Regions from separate parts of the Terrabacter terrae genome, predicted to be linked through region 1. Evidence: riboswitches for the same ligand, from Rfam matches in the RefSeq annotation. Region 1 holds a riboswitch; the other holds the start of a gene.

Region 1 (5,020 bases):
CAGCTGGACGGCTCGGAAGACCCGTCGACCTCGTCGCGAGCCGATGCGCCGGGACCAGTCCCAGAGGAAGAAGAGCGGCACGACGTTGGGCAGGTGGGCGAGCACGAGGAAGTGGTAGGCCGGGAAGGCCAGCGACGCGACCGTGGCCAGGCCGAGCGTGAGAAAGGCGATGAGCCGCCGCCGGCCCTGCAGGCCGTGGTGCGCGGCCGCTGCGAGGATCGCGTAGCCGAGCACGATCTCGGCGAGCCGCGCCGAGCCGGGCGCGACCATGGCGAGCAGCCGGCAGGCGACCACCCCGGCCACGAGTGCGGCGAGCAGGTCGAGGAAGGGCCGGGTCAGCAGCGCGGAGAACCGGCCGACGACGTAGCGCACCTCGAGCACGTTGTGGAGGACGCCGAAGAGGATGAGCCCGATGACCGCCGTCGCCATCGGCGCGCGCGTCGCCAGGGCGAGAGAGGCCGCCACGGCGCCGAGCAGCAGCAGGCTGACGGTGCGGGACCTCTGCCCCGCACCCGTCTCGTTCGTCGACGCGCCTGCTGCCACGCGCCCATGGTTCCGTCGGCGGGCCGGGGCGGCCAGCCGAGTAACCCGATCGTTAGGGTCCTGTGGCGTGACCGAGACGCGGGGGGACGGCCAGGGGGAGCGCAGCGGCAGCCTGCGCGCGATCGCGCTGTCGGCATACGGCCCGACGCTGCTGGGCTCGATGGGCGCGGGCGCCGTGACGCCCATCGTGGCGGTGTCGGCCCGCGAGCTCGGAGCCTCCGTCGGGCTCGCGGCCCTGCTCGTCGCCATGATGGGCGTGGGCCAGCTCCTCGGCGACCTGCCCTCGGGGGCGCTCGCCGCCCGCATCGGCGAGCGTCGTGCCCTGCTCATCGCCGCGGTCGTCGAGGCCGCCGGCATGCTGCTCGCGGCGCTCGCCGGCGGGCTGGTCATGCTCTTCGCCGGCGTGCTGGTCGTGGGGCTGGCCGGCTCCCTCTTCGGACTGGCCCGGCAGGCCTACCTCACCGAGGCCGTCCCGGTCGCGATGCGGGCGCGCGCGCTGTCCACGCTCGGCGGAGTGAACCGGATCGGGTCCTTCGTCGGCCCGTTCATCGGCTCGCTCGTGATCGTGCGCTGGGGCACCGAGTCCGCGTATGCCGTCGGCGGCATCGCGAGCATCGCCGCGTTCGTCCTCGTCCTCCTCGCACCCGACATCACGGCCGAGGCGCACCGGGTCGTGGGTGGCGGTGCGCCCCGCAGCGTCGCCTCGGTGCTGGTGCAGCACCGGCACGTCCTGCTCACGCTCGGCACGGGGGCGATGTGCGTGGCCGGGGCCCGAGCGATCCGCGAGGCCCTCATCCCGCTCTGGGCGGAGTCGGTCGGCTTCTCGCCGGCGCAGACCTCCCTCGTCTTCGGCGTGGCCGGCGCGATCGACATGGCGCTCTTCTACCCCTCCGGGTGGCTCATGGACCGCTACGGCCGGGTCGCGGCGGCAGTTCCCAGCATGCTCGTGCTGGGTCTCGGCATGGTGGTGCTGCCGCTGGCCACGAGCCTGGTCGCGGTGACGGCCGCGGCGACCGTGCTCGGGGTGGGCAACGGCCTCGGCGCGGGACTGATCATGACCCTCGGCGCCGATGCGTCCCCGGCCGACGGCCGGGCCCAGTTCCTGGGCGGCTGGCGCCTCTGTGCCGATCTGGGAAGGGCAGCGGGCCCGCTGGCGTTGTCCGGGCTGAGCGCTGTGCTGTCCCTCGGCGCCTCCGCGGTCGTCCTCGGCGCCGGAGCCCTCGTAGGAGCGGGCTGGCTGCGCATCTGGGTGCCGCGCCACGACCCCACCCGGGCAGCGGCATCGGGCCGGACCTGACCGCTGCCCGACTCTGAGAAGGTATGACCGTGACCGACCTGATCGACACCACCGAGATGTACCTCCGCACGATCTTCGAGCTGGAGGAGGAGGGCATCGTCCCCCTGCGCGCCCGGATCGCCGAGCGTCTCGGCCACTCGGGCCCCACGGTGTCGCAGACGGTGGCCCGCATGGAGCGCGACGGCCTCGTGGCCGTCTCCGGGGACCGTCACCTGGAGCTGTCGGACCACGGCCGGCTGCTGGCCACGCGGGTCATGCGCAAGCACCGCCTTGCGGAGCGGCTGCTCGTCGACGTCATCGGCCTGGAGTGGGAGTACGCCCACGACGAGGCGTGCCGCTGGGAGCACGTCATGTCGGAGAAGGTGGAGCGCAAGATCCTCGGCCTCATCGGCGAGGGCCTCGAGTCGCCCTACGGCAACCCCATCCCCGGCCTCGAGGAGCTCGGCGTCCAGCAGCAGGAGGACTTCCTCTCCGGCCTGCGCACGCTCGCCGCCGTCGTCGGCGATGCACCGTCCGTGGTGACGATCCGCCGCATCGGCGAGCCGGTGCAGGTCGACCCCGAGGCGCTCGCCCTCCTGACGAGCGCCGGCGTGGTGCCCGGGGCGCGGGTCGAGGTCGTGCGTGAGGCGGGGCGGGTCCTCGCCGTCCGGGAGGGTGACCAGCCCTCCAACGGCGTCTCGCTCCCCGACGACGTGGCCGTCCACGTCTTCTGCCAGGCCGCCTGACTCTCCGGCCGCATCTTCCTGCGGTCCTTCGACGCGGTCCTCCACGCGTTGCGGTGGCGGTTGGTCACGCACGTCCTTTACGCGGTGGTGGCGGGCACTTTGACCTCCCGAGACCGGAACGTGACAAGAACGGGGGCATTGGGTACGGTTGGCCCCACTTGCTCTCCCCGTCGAGCAGGTGCCCTGGGTCGGACCGCCTAGTCCTGCCATCGACCCGGGCTCGGCACGAACCGCATGGCAGGAGCGGGGGAACCACTTTCTCCGGACGTCGTGAGACGTCCTCGGGGTGAAGCCCTCCGTGGACCGAACTCGGTCCGAGCGAAGGCCGGGCAGTACCTCCAGCCCGAACCCGACAGCTCACCTCGCAGGCGTCGAGAGGTCAAAAAGTGGCTCAGAACGTTCCCGGGCGCCATCGCGCCCCCGGTCGATTCAGCGCGGTTGCAGAGCTCAAGACGATCGCCAAGGAGTCGGCCCAGCCCGCTGTGAAGGGTGTCGCCATCGTCGCGGCCTCCGGTGGGCTCGTCGCCTCGTTCGCGGGCACGGCACATGCCGCCGACGGTTCGAGCAGCGTCGTCGCCGCTCCGGCCGCCGTCGGTCCCGCGGCCGGCACCCTCACCGCGGGCAACGCGCTCTCGGCCATCGGCTACGCCAGGCCCGCGCTGAAGCAGGCCAAGCCCAGCCCGGTCGTCATCGAGGACATCAAGGTCAAGACCGAGCGCGCCGAGCAGAAGGCCGCGGCCGAGGCCGCCGCGCAGAAGGCTGCCGCCGACGCCGCTGCCAAGGCTGCCGCGGACCAGGCTGCCGCGGACCAGGCTGCCGCCGACCAGGCTGTCGCCCGCCAGGCGACCACGCAGCGCGCCTCGCGCTCGAGCGCACGAGTCGCCATCAACACCGCTCCGGTGCCGGCTCCCAGCGCGTCGGGCATCGTGGGCATCGCCCAGTCGCTCTTCGGCGTCCCCTACGTCTACGGCGGCACGACCCCGTCCGGCTTCGACTGCTCGGGCTTCACCTCCTACGTCTACCGCCACGCCGGGATCTCGATCCCGCGCACCGCGTCCGCGCAGCAGTCGGCCGCGACCCCGGTCAGCAGCCCGAGCCCCGGCGACCTCGTCTTCTTCGGCTCGCCGGCCTACCACGTGGGCATCTACGTCAGCCCGGGCCGCATGATCGACGCCCAGCGCCCCGGCACCACCGTCGGCAACCACTCCATCTGGACGACGCCGTCCGGCTACGGCCGCTTCTGAGCGCAGCCTCTCGCGCCGACCGTCCACGATGCCCCCACCGTCCGCGGTGGGGGCACCGTGCGTTCCCCGGCAGGCAGCAGCGTCCGTGATTGACTGAGGCGATGACCGATCAGCCTGCCGCGGAGTCCACGACCCTCATCGAGCTCGACCTCTGGAGCGACCTGGTCTGCCCCTACTCCTGGGTGGCCAAGCGCCGCATCGAGGCGGCGATCGCCGCCTTCGAGCGCCCCCACGACGTCACGGTGCGCCTGCGCGCCTTCGAGCTCGACCCCGACGTCCCGGTGGGCGGGGGAGTGCCGGTCAGCGAGCACCTGTCCACGCGCTACGGCGGCGGTGACGCGGGCACCGGCCGGCTGATGAACGCCAAGGCCAGCGAGGAGGCCCAGGCCGACGACCTCGTCTTCGACTGGGACCGTGCCGTGCGCGCCAACACCTTCGACGCCCACCGCCTGTGTGCGCTCGCGGGCGAGATGGGCGGCCCTGCACTCCGCTCGGCCGCCTTCGAGCGCTTCCATGCCGCCCACTTCGGCGAGGGGATGGCCCTGGACGACCACGAGGTGCTGCAGCGGCTGTCGGCCGAGTGCGGCCTCGACGAGCGTCGCGTCGCGGCGGTCCTCGCCTCCGACGAGTACGGCGAGCAGGTCCGTGCGGACGAGCGCGAGGCGCGCTCCATGGGCGTCACGTCCACACCCTTCGTCCTCGCCAACGGGTATGCCGCCCTGTCCGGTGCCAAGCCCGTCGACGACTACCTCGCCCTCCTTCGGGGCGTCGCCACGCAGTCCGTCTGACCCGTCCTCGCCAGCGCTCGCCCGGCTCTCTGACCCGTCCTCGCCAGCGCTCGCCCGGCTCTCTGACCCGTCCTCGCCAGCGCTCGCCGGGCTCTCGACGGGCTTTCCGGCGGAGCGACCTAGCTGCTGTCGCGGACAGGGCCCCCGTCTCGCGGTGGGCCCTCGCCTGCGCCCCCACCCCAGCGCTCGCTCACGACGGCCTCGAGGGGCGGCAGGGCGGCATACGCCCGCGAAGCCTGCGGCAGATCAGCAGCGCTCTCGTCCACGGTGACCACCTGGCTCAGGCGGGTCAGCTCGACGACCGCCCGGGTCGGCGCCTCCCGGGGTACCACCAGTCGCAGCTCCTGACGGTGGTCGCGCAGGCGTTGCGCGAGCCGGAAGAGCGACGCGATGGCGGCGCTGTCGAGGTAGGTCGTGCCGGCG
Region 2 (5,020 bases), on a different contig from region 1:
CATGTCGTGGACGTGACGTGGTGACGACTCTGGCGGCGCTGACGGCGCCGGGCGCCGTCGAGTGGAGTTACCCGACCGTGCCGACGGTGTTGGGTATCTCCCCTCACGGCCTGCTGTCGGTGGCCGGCATCGTCGTGGGGTGGGTGCTGTTGCGCCGTACGCTGCTGGCGCGGGGGCTGGACATCGGTGCGGCCGAGGCTGCTGTCGGCTGGGGCGTCGTGGCCGGTCTGGCTGGTGCGCGGATCGACTACGTGATCTCGCACCCGAGCCAGTTCGGGTCGCTCTGGCAGATGCTCGAGGTGTGGCGCGGCGGCATGGCCCTGTTCGGGGGGCTGCTCGGTGGCATGCTCGCCGCGCTGATCGTGCTGCGCCGCCGAGGTGTGCGCGTGGTTCCGGTCATTGACGCCGCGGCGGCCCCCCTGGCAGTCGGGATCGCGGTGGGCCGGGTCGGGGACCTGATGCTCGGGGACCATCTCGGTCGCCCCCTGACCGGGAGCTGGGGCATCGGCTACGTGGTCCAGCCGGGTTCGATCCTGGCGCCCGGCTTCTCCCCCAGTCCCGCGCGAGCACCGGGGCTCGGCGAGAGCTGCACCGACCTGGGAGCGTTCTACGTGGGCTGTGCCTACCACCTCACCCCCGCCTACGACCTCATGGCCGCCGCCGTCATCGCGCTCCTCCTCGTCGCGGCCGCGAGGTGGACCCGTGTAGTGCCCGGAGTCGCGATCGGCCTCTTCGCGCTGCTCTACGCCGGGCAGCGGCTGGCGCTCGACGCAGCGCGCGGGATCGACGAGCGACCGTTCGCCGGGCTGACCGGCACCCAGCTGATCGCTGTCATCGTCGTGGCAGTCGCGGCGGTGTCGATCGCCACCGCGGTGGCGCGGCAGCGCCCGAGGCGGTCCGCGGCGACCGAGACGGATGCACTGACGACCGGTCCCACGACCGGCGCAGGTGACAGCGACACCGCGGCCACGGTCGCGGAACCTTCGGGCCTCGGTTCAGCAGCCACTCCGACCCCAGGACGAGATCGCGTCGGCGGAAGCCCGTCCGAGCCGGGAGACGCGTCGTGACCGGCAGGGCCCGGCGAGCCGCTGGCGGTGCGCGCCTGGCCTGGGCGGCCGCGGGCCTCGGACTGATGCTCACCGCGGCCGCATGTGGCACCACCTCAGGCGCGAACTCGGTAGCCGCCCAGGCGCGCGCAGGGGACCGGAAGGGATACGTCTCCGGAGACGGCAGCGTCGAACGGATCGACCGCGCCGACCGCGGGCGGCCACTCACCGTGGCAGGACCGACCGTCGATGGTCGCACCTGGTCACTGCAGGAACATCCCGGCCAAGTCGTCGTCCTGAACGTGTGGGGCTCATGGTGCCCGCCGTGCATCACCGAGACCCCCGAACTGGACAAGGCCTACCGCACGCTGACCGGCCGTTTCAAGGACGTGGCCTTCATCGGGCTGGATACAAAGGAGAGCCCCGAGTCCGCGATGGCGTTCATCCGCGCCAACCGCGTCCCCTACCCGTCCCTCGCCTACGACGGGGGTCAGCGGATGATCTCCCTCGACGGGAAAGCACCTGCCACCCCGACGACCCTGGTCTTGGACCGGCAACACCGGATCGCGGCGCGCGTGCTCGGGCCGCTGACCGCCTCAACCCTTGTCGGTCTGGTCGAGGACGTGCGCGCTGCATGAGCCCCGCCGATCTGACCTCCGCTCCCGTCGTCGTCGCACTCGGTGTCGCGGTCCTCGCTGGGATCGTCTCGTTCGCCTCCCCCTGCGTCCTGCCCCTCGTCCCCGGCTTCCTCGGGTACGTGACCGGGGGCTGTCGGAGCAGCCGCTGGCCGAGCGACGCCGCGGCCGCATGGTCCTGGGGACGTTACTTTTCGTGCTCGGCTTCAGCACCGTCTTCATCATCGGCGCAGGAATCGTCGCCGCCGCATCCCTGACAATGCAGGAACACCAGTCCGGGTTGCTGCGCATCAGCGGAGCCGTCGTCATCGTCACCGCCCTGCTCTCCCTCGGGGTGGGCAGGTCGTGGTCGCTGACGCCGCGGTGGCGCCCCGCCACTGGGCTGGGCGGAGCGCCGCTGCTCGGGGTCGCCTTCGGCATCGGGTGGGGCCCCTGCCAAGGCCCAACGCTCGCCGCGATCCTCGCCATGGCCGCACCACTGTCCGCGCAGTCCGGGACAGTCAGCCGCGGCATCGCCCTTGCGGTCGCCTACTGCCTCGGCCTGGGCCTGCCCTTCCTCGCCATGGCCGCTGGATACGAACGGGCCAGCCGCGCCAGCGACTGGCTGCGTCGACACCGCCGGCCCATCCGGCTGACCGGCGGCATCATCCTGCTCACGGTCGGCGTCTTCATGCTCGGCGGCCTCTGGGAGCCTGTCATCACCTGGCTCCAGTCACGCCTGATCAACAACTTCAGGACCATCGTCTGACCACTCAAACCGGCTCCAAGTGGCCCGCCAGAGCGGCGCCGTTACACCCACAGGGCCGCAACCACAGAAGGAGACAGATCGCCGAACCCTCAACACGTCCAGATCGGGCTGATACGACACCATCTGCCCAACTGGGTCCAAAGGCTTGAAGACACCGCTCCGACGGTGTCTCCATGGTCTACCCATTTACCTACCTAGCCCATCAGGGCACTCGCGGTGGCGCCGAGTCCTGCCACCACCACGAGTCCACACCCAGACGCACGGCAGGAGCGGGGAAACCACCACCGGACGTTCTCACCGACGTCCTCGGGGTGAAGCCGGTGCTGACGCACCGGCCGGGCCACAACCTCCGGCCCGAACCCGACAGCTAACCCCGTAGGCGCGAGAGAGGTCGCACATGAACACCACCCGACGCCCCGGCCGGCATCGGCCACCCGGTGGGGCCAACCCCATCGCCGAGCTCGCGGTCATCGCGCGCGAGTCCGCACAGCCCGCCATGAAGGGGGCGGCGATCCTCGCGGCCGCCGGCGGGCTGGTCAGCACCCTCGCCCCACCGGCCGAAGCCGAGAGCCAGAGCACCGCGTCAGCGAACGCACCAGCCGTCACGGGACCCCCGGCCACGACATGGGCCAGCGGCCAGACTGCCGTGCAGGCCACGACGGTTCCCTCTGCCCTGACCTCGATCGGCTTCACCCGGCCGCGCCCGGGTCCGCGTTCTGCGGCAGCGAAGGTCATCACCGATGTGATCGCGGAGAAGGAGCAGCAAGCCGCGCAACGGGCCGTAGACGCCAAACGTGAGGCCCAGTCCCGCGCCTCGCGAGACTTGACGCGCCGGAGCCTGACCAAGACCACCGGTACGAGTAAGGGGGCCAGCAACCCCGCGCCGAGCGCCAGCAACCCCACGCCGAGCGCCAGCAACCCCACGCCGAGCGCCAGCAACGCCGCGCCGAGCGCCACCGCCGGCGGCCGCTCCCCCTACAACTGGGGATCAGCAGGGCAATGCACCTGGGGTGTGCTCAACAAGTGGTACCAGTCTGAGGGCTACTACCCCGGCGGCTGGACGGGCAACGCGCTCGTCTGGGGCACCAGAGCCGCCAACGCCGGCTACACCGTCAGCGGGACACCGCGAACCCGGTCCATCGTCGTGATGCAACCCGGCGTCCACGGTTCATCCAGCGCCGGCCACCTCGGCTGGGTCACCGCCGTCAACGGCGACCGGGTCACCATCATCGAGATGAACGCACTGGCCGGACCGTTCAACTACAACACCCGCACCGTCACCGACATCAGCGGGATGAGGTACATCTACGCACCGTAAGACACCACCGGTCGCCGGCGCCCCCGCCGTCCCGCAGGGCGCCGGCGTCCGCAGAGGGCTTCCACGACCCCGCACCCAGCGCGCTCGTCGCGGATCATCGCGGGCATCGCCACCGGCGTGCCGAGGCGAGGAGAGTCAGACCCCGCGACGTTCGCCTGGCTGTGCGAGGTGTACGTGGACCACGATCACCGCGGCCCGCGGGTCACGGCTGGGCGTAGCCTGAAGAGGCGCGGCAGATCCTGTGTGAGGTGGTGGGATCGTTGACGACAATGCGGTGCAGAACTCCTCAGTGCAAGCTGGCTGGCTGGCTGATCGTCTTGCCGCTAGCAGCCATGCTCTCTGCGTGTCGTGGTTCAGACGCCGACTCCGCCGACTCCAGCAACGTCGAAAGCACGCCAACGATCGAAGGCACGCAGGTCATGGCGGATCCGACGGAGTTTGCGATCAGACTCGACAAGAAGGCGTTTGAGCCCGGCACGTTCACGTTCGTCGCACGAGAGCGCGGGAAGGCGCCGCACGCCGTCGCGATCGAGGGACTTGGCGTCGAAACGGCCTCGACCGGCATCCTCGATCCTGGCGAGGCTGACGCCGCCATCACCGTCGACCTCGTCCCGGGCATTTACACCCTGTGGTGTCCGGTAGGGAGCCACCGCTCGGTGGGCATGGAGCTCAGGATCACCGTCAGCTGAACGGCAATCGCCGCGGCGGCCACCCATTCAGCGCTGAACGTCTCCGCCGCGGCGGCGGTGCGAAGTGGCAGGTGGCCGGTCGAAGCACATCCGGTGATGACGTCGCCCTTCCCGTCACGCCGTTAGGGCCCCGTGAGGATCAGCGGTGGGAACCTGCTTGCGGGTGGCCAGCAGGCCGAAGACCACCCCGAGCGTGGCCCGCATGAGCCCGAGCTCGGCGAGGTAGGCGATCCGGAAGTCCCAGATCAACCTGGCCGGCATGTCCGCCGCGATCGTGTCGGGGGTGCCTGGGGTGACTGCGAAGATCGTGCCGGCGACGGTGAGGAACGCGACCAGGACGATGCTGGTTCGGACCGGGCCAGCTAGTCCGCGGATCGTGAGGTGCCCGGTCCAGTTCGAAGGCGGCGAGCACCAGCGCGAGGGCGATCAGGATCGTCAGCACGTAGATCAGTGTGCGGCGGCCGACGGTTGCCGGGTCGCCCACGGCCGGAGGATTGCCGGGGATCTTCAGCGCTGGCGCCAGGGTGAAGACACCGAAGCCGAGAGCAACGAGGACGATGGAGCGGCATCGGCGCCTGACCCCG

The links. A riboswitch is a leader RNA that binds a small molecule or an ion and turns the genes downstream of it on or off. The one in region 1 is predicted to bind cyclic di-AMP.
Region 2: it holds a riboswitch for cyclic di-AMP, as region 1 does, so the genes downstream of both, ABD194_RS07990 (CHAP domain-containing protein) here and ABD194_RS02850 (C40 family peptidase) in region 1, are expected to answer to the same signal.

Annotation. Positions count from the first base shown of each region.
Region 1 covers NZ_BAAANB010000001.1:611,870-616,889, forward strand. Annotated here, with positions in the region: gene ABD194_RS02835 (hypothetical protein) at 1-543, opposite strand, end outside; gene ABD194_RS02840 (MFS transporter) at 611-1,840, shown strand; gene ABD194_RS02845 (iron-dependent transcriptional repressor DtxR) at 1,870-2,565, shown strand; cyclic di-AMP (ydaO/yuaA leader) riboswitch at 2,784-2,951, shown strand; gene ABD194_RS02850 (C40 family peptidase) at 2,952-3,809, shown strand; gene ABD194_RS02855 (DsbA family oxidoreductase) at 3,911-4,597, shown strand; gene ABD194_RS02860 (STAS domain-containing protein) at 4,717-5,020, opposite strand, start outside.
Region 2 covers NZ_BAAANB010000006.1:14,610-19,629, forward strand. Annotated here, with positions in the region: gene ABD194_RS07975 (prolipoprotein diacylglyceryl transferase family protein) at 18-1,067, shown strand; gene ABD194_RS07980 (TlpA family protein disulfide reductase) at 1,133-1,684, shown strand; gene ABD194_RS07985 (cytochrome c biogenesis CcdA family protein) at 1,854-2,429, shown strand; cyclic di-AMP (ydaO/yuaA leader) riboswitch at 2,669-2,824, shown strand; gene ABD194_RS07990 (CHAP domain-containing protein) at 2,827-3,747, shown strand; gene ABD194_RS07995 (cupredoxin domain-containing protein) at 3,996-4,436, shown strand; gene ABD194_RS08000 (hypothetical protein) at 4,551-4,697, opposite strand; partial or broken gene ABD194_RS21615 (CbtA family protein) at 4,831-5,020, opposite strand, start outside.